Regions from separate parts of the Variovorax sp. PDC80 genome, predicted to be linked through region 1. Evidence: predicted binding sites of a transcription regulator. Region 1 holds the regulator's gene; the other holds the start of a gene.
The links. Region 1 encodes NrdR, which represses ribonucleotide reductase genes. Its sites were predicted from a motif close to CACNANATNTNGTG; they were not measured.

Region 1 (4,206 bases):
GACGGCTTTTTTGAAATCACGCACAACGGTTTCGCCCTGCTGGGCCTGGCCATCGTGTTCGCGGTCCTCGCCCTCGTGGCGCGGCCCGACTTGCGCCATCAAGGCGAGGAACAGCTCATGGGCTGGCTGCAGTCGCGCAAACCCGCGCCCGAAGCCACCGACCTCGAGCCGACCGCGATCGAGCGCACGACGGCCGCGAGCCCCGGCGACCTGCCCAAGCAGCAGGCCGCCGTGGCCTACTGGCTCAGCAAGAAGTACCGCGTCGCGGCCGAGCCGCTGAGCGTGCTCGTGGCCGAGGCCTACAACATCGGCAAGCACACCAAGCTCGATCCGACGCTGATCCTCGCGATCATGGCGGTCGAGTCCAGCTTCAACCCGTTCGCGCAGAGCCAGGTCGGCGCGCAGGGGCTGATGCAGGTCATGACCCGCGTGCACGGCGACAAGTACGAGCCGGCCGGCGGCACGCTGACCGCCTTCGACCCCGTGACCAACATGCGGGTCGGCGTGAAGGTGCTGCAGGAATGCATCGCCCGCGCCGGTTCGCTCGAAGGCGGCCTGCGCTACTACGTGGGCGCGGCCAACCTCGAGGACGACGGCGGCTATGCCGGCAAGGTGATGGCCGAGCGCGAGCGCCTGCTGCAGGTGGCCAGCGGCCGCGCGCCCTCGCCGTTCGCGCCGACGCCGCCGGTGCTGCGCCCGCAGCCGCTGCCCCTGCCGGTGGTGGCCCCGGCCAAGCCCGACGAGGCGACCGAGCCGGCCAACGGCCCCACGCCGCCCAAGGTGGCGCTGCTGTCGGCCGTGTCCTGAATCTCCTTTCGCCCGCCGCCGGGCCGGTCCGATCCGCTACACTCGACCGGGTACGCGACTGGCGATAGGCGCGGTGCCGACAAGGCACCCGCGCTGACGTGGACTACCACTGGGAAGCGTACCGCCTGCGACGTCGCTCCAGACGCGCAGGCGATCAGCCGTTCGCCTGGGCAGCCCTTGTTTGGTTGAAGAACAAGGACCTCGTCTTCAAAGGACTGCCATGTACCAACGCAACATCCTGGTCGAACAGACCGATCCCGAAATCTGGGCTGCCATCCAGGCCGAAAACGCGCGCCAGGAACACCACATCGAGCTGATCGCGAGCGAGAACTACGCCTCGCCGGCCGTCATGGCCGCGCAGGGCTCGCAGCTCACCAACAAGTACGCCGAGGGCTACCCGGGCAAGCGCTACTACGGCGGCTGCGAGCACGTCGACGTGGCCGAGCAGCTGGCCATCGACCGCGTGAAGCAGATCTTCGGCGCCGAGGCGGCCAACGTGCAGCCCCATTGCGGCGCCTCGGCCAACGAGGCCGTGCTGCTGGCCTTCCTGAAGCCCGGCGACACCATCATGGGCATGAGCCTGGCCGAAGGCGGCCACCTGACCCACGGCATGCCGCTCAACATGAGCGGCAAGTGGTTCAACGTGGTGAGCTACGGCCTGGACGCCAACGAAGCCATCGACTACGACGCGATGGAACGCAAGGCGCACGAGCACCAGCCCAAGCTGATCATCGCGGGCGCCTCGGCCTACTCGCTGCGCATCGATTTCGAGCGCTTCGCCAAGGTGGCCAAGGACGTCGGCGCGATCTTCATGGTCGACATCGCCCACTACGCCGGCCTGGTGGCCGCGGGCGTCTACCCGAACCCGGTGCCGCATGCCGACATCGTGACCTCGACCACCCACAAGAGCCTGCGCGGCCCGCGCGGCGGCATCATCCTGATGAAGTCGCAGCACGAGAAGGCGATCAACAGCGCGATCTTCCCGGGCCTGCAAGGGGGCCCGCTGATGCACGTGATCGCCGCCAAGGCGGTGGCCTTCAAGGAAGCGCTGTCGCCCGAGTTCAAGGCCTACCAGCAACAGGTGGTCAAGAACGCCCAGATCGTGGCCGAAACGCTCACGCAGCGCGGCCTGCGCATCGTGAGCGGACGCACCGAAAGCCACGTGATGCTGGTCGACCTGCGCGCCAAGGGCATCACCGGCAAGGAAGCCGAGGCCGTGCTGGGCAGTGCCCACATGACCATCAACAAGAACGCGATCCCCAACGACCCCGAGAAGCCGATGGTGACCAGCGGCGTGCGTGTCGGCACGCCGGCCATGACCACGCGCGGCTTCAAGGACGAAGAGGCCCGCATCACCGCGAACCTGATCGCCGACGTGCTCGAGAACCCGCGCGATGCCGCGAACATCGACGCCGTGCGCGCCAAGGTTCACGCGCTGACCAGCCGCTTCCCGGTCTACCGCTGACCTCGAAGAAGAAGCTCTGACCGCATGAAATGCCCTTTTTGCGGTCATCTCGAAACGCAGGTCGTCGAGACCCGCGTTTCGGAAGACGCCGACTTCGTGCGCAGGCGCCGCCAGTGCGGGGCCTGCGACAAGCGCTTCACCACCTACGAGCGCCCCGACGTCAATTTCCCGGTCGTCGTGAAGAAGGACGGCAGCCGCGCCGACTTCGACTCGACCAAGGTCCGCGCATCGATGATGCTGGCGCTGCGCAAGCGACCGGTGAGCATCGAGCAGATCGACAACGCGCTGCTGCGCATCGAACAGAAACTGCTCGCCAGCGGCCTGCGCGAAATCGAGTCGACCAAGGTCGGCGAACTCGTGATGCGCGAACTCAAGAAGCTCGACAAGGTGGCCTACGTGCGCTTCGCCTCGGTCTATCGCAGCTTCGAGGACGTGGACGAGTTCCGGCAGCTGCTGCGCGACATCTGAGCCACGGCGTGTCGACGCCGGGCCGCGGGACGGCTGCTATCCGCCGCCCTGCCCGCACACACCCGTTCCGCATTCCCCCTTCCGATCGGGGTCGCAACTTCGAGGCCGCCCCGACGCCGAGAGGACGACGGCCGCGCGCCGCCCCGTCTCGGCCCTGAACGCGAGGCAGCCCGCGCCGAAGCCCGCATTGCGCAAGCGCCGCGAGAAGCCGTTGGCGTCGTAGTGCACCCCTTGCGCCAACCCGTCGCCCAGTTCCCGGTCGACCGCGATGCCCGGCGGCAGCCCATCGAAGCGCCGCAGCACGCTCGGCGCCTGGTCGCCGTCGGCATCGGTCACCACCGCCCAGCCCGCATCCCAGCCAGCGCCGCCGTCGGCCAGCACGCTGACTGGCTCGCCGCGCCGGATGGCCTCGATCCGCGCCATCCCGAGCGCGGCCACGAAGGCCTGCGACACGGCCGCCAGCCGCTGGTGGAGCAGCAGCGCGCGAAAACCCGGCACGCCGACGGCGGCCAGGATCGCGACGATGGCGATCACGGTGAGCAGCTCGATCAGCGTGAGCCCACGGGCCGGTCCCGCGCGCTTCATTGCCAGCACCGCGCACGCTGCGCGCCATCGCAGCCGCGGCCGCCCGTGCTGTCCAGCCACAGGTTGCCGACCGGCGGGTCCGAGAAGCCGGGCTTGAGCCGCGCCGAGAGCCGCAGGCAGTCGTCGAGGCTGCGCTGGCCGTCGCAATGCTCGCTGCGCACGAGGTACTTGCCGCCTTGCCCGCTCTCGGCGGAATCGCCTTCGTAGCGCCGGTAGTGGCCATCGACGGTGAAGTGGCGCTCCTGCTGCTGCATCTGCGCGAGCAGCGCCGACCGCGCCTCGGCGCGCCAGCCCCGGTGCACCGCATCGATGTAGGAGGGAAAAGCGATGGCCGCGAGGATGGCGACGATCGCGAGTGCGATCAGCACCTCGATCAGGCTCCATCCGAGGGCCGCGCCCGCGCGATGGCCTTGGCGGGTAATCATGGCTGTGTCCCTTGCGGGTCCGGCACCTGGCGCCAGTTGAGACGGCCGGCGCGGCGCGACACCGTGGCACCGTCGGGCGGCTGCGCGACCGACACCGCCGTGCCCTTGCGGGTGCCGGGGCTGAGGGCCGAGAGCCGCCGCGTCTCGACGCGCCGACCGGCCGGATCGGCGGCCCCGTAGGACGCGTCGCCCTGCTGGACCACGAAGGGCGCACCGAGCAGCCCCGCCTCCGAGGGCACGCAGGTGCCACCCTTGGACAGGCCGGTCATCGCGTCCACGGCGCAACTGCGCCCACCGCCTTCGCCGCAGGCCGCCTGCGGCGGAATCAGCGTGTTGAAGAACAGGCGACCATCGGCCAGCACGGACCGCTCGACCAGGCGCTCGCCCTGGTCGCGCGACGCCGGCAGGTCGAGGTACCAGCCGCGCCGCCGTGTCGTCGCGCGGTCGAAGGCGCCG
Region 2 (4,206 bases), on a different contig from region 1:
TTGCCGTCCTTCAGATGCTGCAGCAGGTTGACAGAGCCGAGGTTGCAGACCGCGGTTTCGGTGTCGCTGGTGTTCAGCGTGATCTCGGTGCAGAGGTTCGACGAGTGCACCACGCCGGCGTGCTGCTGCGGCGAGCGCACGTTGCAGGCGTCCTTGAACGTGATCCAGGGATGGCCGGTCTCGAACAGCATCGTGAGCATCTTGCGCCACAGGTCGGTGGCCTGCACGGTGCGGCTGGGCTTGATCTCGCCGCGCGCGGCCTTCTCTTCGTAGGCGACGTAGGCCTTCTCGAAGTCGGCGCCGAACAGGTCGTGCAGGTCGGGCACGTTCGAGGGCGAGAACAGCGTCCACGAACCCTTTTCCATCACGCGGCGCATGAACAGGTCGGGGATCCAGTTGGCGGTGTTCATGTCGTGCGTGCGGCGGCGGTCGTCGCCGGTGTTCTTGCGCAGCTCCAGGAACTCCTCGATGTCGAGGTGCCAGGTCTCGAGGTACGTGCAGACGGCGCCCTTGCGCTTGCCGCCCTGGTTCACGGCCACGGCGGTGTCGTTGACCACCTTGAGGAAGGGCACCACGCCCTGCGATTCGCCGTTCGTGCCCTTGATGTGGCTGCCGAGCGCGCGCACGCGGGTCCAGTCGTTGCCCAGGCCGCCCGCGAACTTCGAGAGCAGCGCGTTTTCCTTGATCGACTCGTAGATGCCGTCGAGGTCGTCGGGCACGGTGGTCAGGTAGCAGCTCGACAGCTGCGAGCGCAGCGTGCCGCTGTTGAACAGCGTCGGCGTGCTCGACATGAAGTCGAAGGACGACAGCACTTCGTAGAACTCGATGGCGCGGGCTTCGCGGTCGATCTCGTTGAGCGCCAGGCCCATCGAGACGCGCATGAAGAAGGCCTGCGGCAGCTCGATGCGGCTCTTGCGCACGTGCAGGAAGTAGCGGTCGTACAGGGTCTGCAGGCCGAGGTAGTCGAACTGGTTGTCGCGCTCGGCCTTCAGCGCCGCGCCCAGGCGGGGCAGGTCGTACTGCAGCAGCTTCTCGTCGAGCAGCTCGTTCTCGACGCCCTTCTTGATGAAGGAGGGGAAGTAGTCGGCGTAGGCGGTGGCGCGGTCGGCCGGCATGACTTCGCGGCCGACGATCTCCTTGAAGATCGTGTGCAGCAGCAGGCGCGCGGTGGCGAAGGTGTAGTCGGGATCCTTCTCGATCAGCGTGCGGGCCGCGAGGATCGAGGCCTTGTAGACCTCGTCGAGCGGCACGCCGTCGTACAGGTTGCGCATCGTCTCGGCCACGATCGGCGCGGCCGTGATGCTGTCGCCCAGGCCCTGGCAGGCCGATTCGATCAGGCCCTTGAGTTCGCCGAGGTCGAGCGCGACGCGTTCGCCGCGGTCGAGCACGTGCAGCGCGGGGGCCGCGACCTGCACATCCTGCTCGCCCTGCTTCGCGCGTTCCTGGGTGCGGCGTTCGCGGTAGAGCACGTAGGCACGCGCCACTTCCTGGTGGCCGCCGCGCATCAGGCCCAGTTCGACCTGGTCCTGCACGTCTTCGATGTGGAAGGTGCCGCCGCCCGGACGCGAGCGCACCAGCGCCTTCACGACGGCCTGGGTCAGCGCGTCGACGGTCTCGCGCACGCTGGCCGAGGCCGCGCCCTGGGTGCCATGCACGGCCAGGAAGGCTTTCATCATCGCGATCGCGATCTTGTTGGGCTCGAACGGGACCACTGCGCCGTTGCGGCGGATGATCTGGTAGTGCGCGAGGTTCTGTCCGGTGGGCGAACCGGCGGTGTCGCGGGGGGACTGGGGCGGCGTGGAGGGGATGGCACGCGCGGCGGTAGGTGTATTCAGTGCTGTTTGCATTCGCTTCCTCTCGGTTGGCAATTCTTGTTGGATGAGCGGCGCTGCTGGGGCCGCTTCGTCGGCTCTGAGGCCGGCCGGGACACACTATATCTAGGGTGCGGGGGGTGTACAACCCACTAGATGTAGCGTTTTCCTTCAGGCTTCAAGAGGGAGGGGAAAGCTGTTTTCGCGCTTCGCGGCCATCCATGCCGCATGAACAGTGGATCATCCTCTCGCAACCCACGTTCCATGCGGCTTTCGAGCCGATTTGGGCCTGCAGGGCGCATGGTTGCTACGCATCGCGCTTGCGAATGGAGCGATTGCTGCACTGCGAGCCCAGGGCATCGCACGGCGTGCAGCGATTGAAAAAATTAGCGCTCCACCACCTGCGAGGGAAACATGTGTGGACCCCAGCCGAGATGATCGCGCAGCCGATGCCAGTCGAAGCCGGCGCCGGGATCCTGCTTGCGGCCCGGTGCGATGTGCTCGTGGCCTGCGATGTGTGCGATCGGATAGTGCTGCGCGATCGCCGCGGCGAGGCTCGCGAGCGTCTCGTACTGCGCGTCCTCGAACGGCCCGCCCTCGAGGCCCTCGAGCTCGATGCCGATGGAGTCGTCGTTGCAGTTGTCCCGGCCGCGCCACGACGACACGCCCGCATGCCACGCGCGATCGTCGCCGCTCACGAACTGCCAGAGCTCGCCGTTGCGGCGCACGTAGAAATGCGACGACACCTCGAGCCCACGAATGCTTTCGAAGTAAGGATGCGCGTCCCAGTCGAGCCGGTTGGTGAAGAGCCGTTGCACCGCGTCGCCGCCGTACTCGCCGGGCGGCAGGCTGATCGAGTGCAGCACGACGAGGTCGATGCGCTCGCGTGCCGGCGCGGGTCGCGGTCCGAAGTTGGGCGAGGGCAGCGCCTTCGCGAAGCGGTACCAGCCGTCGCGCCAGAGCGCATCGCCCGCGGAGGCGCGCAGGCCGTCTTCAGTCGTCGACATGGCTGCTCGCGCCATCGTCGCCGTTGGGCGTGTTGATCCCCAGGCGCGCGATGCGGTAGCGGATCTGGCGCAGGCTCATGCCCAGGCGCGCGGCGGCCGCCGTGCGGTTGAAGCCGCTCTCGTGCAGCGCGCGCACGAGGATCTCGCGCTCCTGCTGATCGAGGTAGGCCTGCAGGTCGGAGGGCAGCGGCGTGGGTACCACGGGGCGCGGCGCGGGCGGCGGCGCGGCCACGACGGGCTTCGCGTCGAAGGCCTCGGGCTGCGCGAGCGGCGCCGCAGTCGTCGCGGCGCTTACGGCTTGCGGCGCGGCAGGCCCGGGCGCGGCCGTCATCCAGCCGCCGCCCGCGCCATCCATCAGGTCGAGCTGCAGTTCGTCGCCGTCGTAGAGCGCGACCGCGCGGTGCAGCAGGTTCTCGAGCTCGCGCACGTTGCCGTGCAGCGGATGCTGCGCGAGCTGCCGCAGCAGCGCGTCCGACAGGCGCGGCGCGGGCAGCCCGCCGTCCTGCGCGATGCGCGCGAGCAGCGCGACGCACAGCGCGGGCAGGTCCTCGCGGCGCTCGCGCAGCGCGGGCACCGCGATCTCGATCACGTTGAGCCGATAGAACAGGTCCTGCCGGAAACGGCCGGCCTGCACCTCGGCGTGCAGGTCCTTGTGGGTGGCGCTCACGATGCGCACGTCGACCGCGTCTTCCTGCGTGGAGCCGATCGGCCGCACGCTGCGTTCCTGGATCGCGCGCAGCAGCTTGGACTGCATCGCCAGCGGCAGGTCGCCGATCTCGTCGAGGAACAGCGTGCCGCCGCGCGCGGCCTGGAAGTAGCCGTCGCGGTCCTGCGCCGAGCCGGTGTACGAACCCTTGCGCGCGCCGAAGAATTCGGCCTCGAGCAGGTTCTCGGGAATCGCGCCGCAGTTCACCGCGACGAAGGGACCGTCGCTGCGCTGGCTGCAGGCATGGACCGCGCGCGCCACCAGCTCCTTGCCGGTGCCCGATTCGCCGCGCACCAGCACCGGCGCCATGCCGCGCGCCACCTTGGCGATGCGCGACTTCACGAGCCGCATCGGCTCCGAATCGCCGACCAGCCGCTCGAGCGCGGAAGCGCCTGCGCTGCCCGCGGCGGCCAGCGCCGACGTGCCGTCGCTCGCATCGGCGGCCTTGGCCGGGCGCGCCGCGGCCTGCGCGACCGGTGGCGGCTGCTGCGCCTGCACCGCGGAGGCGACGACCGCGCGGAACTGCTTCAGGTCGACCGGCTTGGTGAGGTAGTCGAAGGCGCCTGCCTTCAGTGCCTCGACCGCGTTCTCGGCCGAGCCGTAGGCGGTCATCACGACGCAGCGCTCGCTGCGCTGGTTCTTCTGGATGCGCTGGATGATCTCCATGCCCTGGCCGTCGGGC

Region 2: the regulator NrdR is predicted to act here: its motif matches at 1,930-1,943, upstream of BM109_RS34740 (ribonucleoside-diphosphate reductase subunit alpha).

What each region holds. Positions count from the first base shown of each region.
Region 1 covers NZ_FOWG01000005.1:101,183-105,388, forward strand. The annotation lists gene BM109_RS16260 (lytic transglycosylase domain-containing protein) at 1-807, shown strand, start outside; ZMP/ZTP riboswitch at 852-986, shown strand; gene glyA (serine hydroxymethyltransferase) at 1,028-2,272, shown strand; gene nrdR (transcriptional regulator NrdR) at 2,297-2,740, shown strand; gene BM109_RS16275 (GspH/FimT family pseudopilin) at 2,777-3,325, opposite strand; gene BM109_RS16280 (type IV pilin protein) at 3,322-3,750, opposite strand; gene BM109_RS16285 (pilus assembly protein) at 3,747-4,206, opposite strand, start outside.
Region 2 covers NZ_FOWG01000016.1:98,225-102,430, forward strand. The annotation lists gene BM109_RS34740 (ribonucleoside-diphosphate reductase subunit alpha) at 1-1,847, opposite strand, end outside; gene ampD (1,6-anhydro-N-acetylmuramyl-L-alanine amidase AmpD) at 2,198-2,818, opposite strand; gene BM109_RS34750 (sigma-54-dependent transcriptional regulator) at 2,805-4,206, opposite strand, start outside.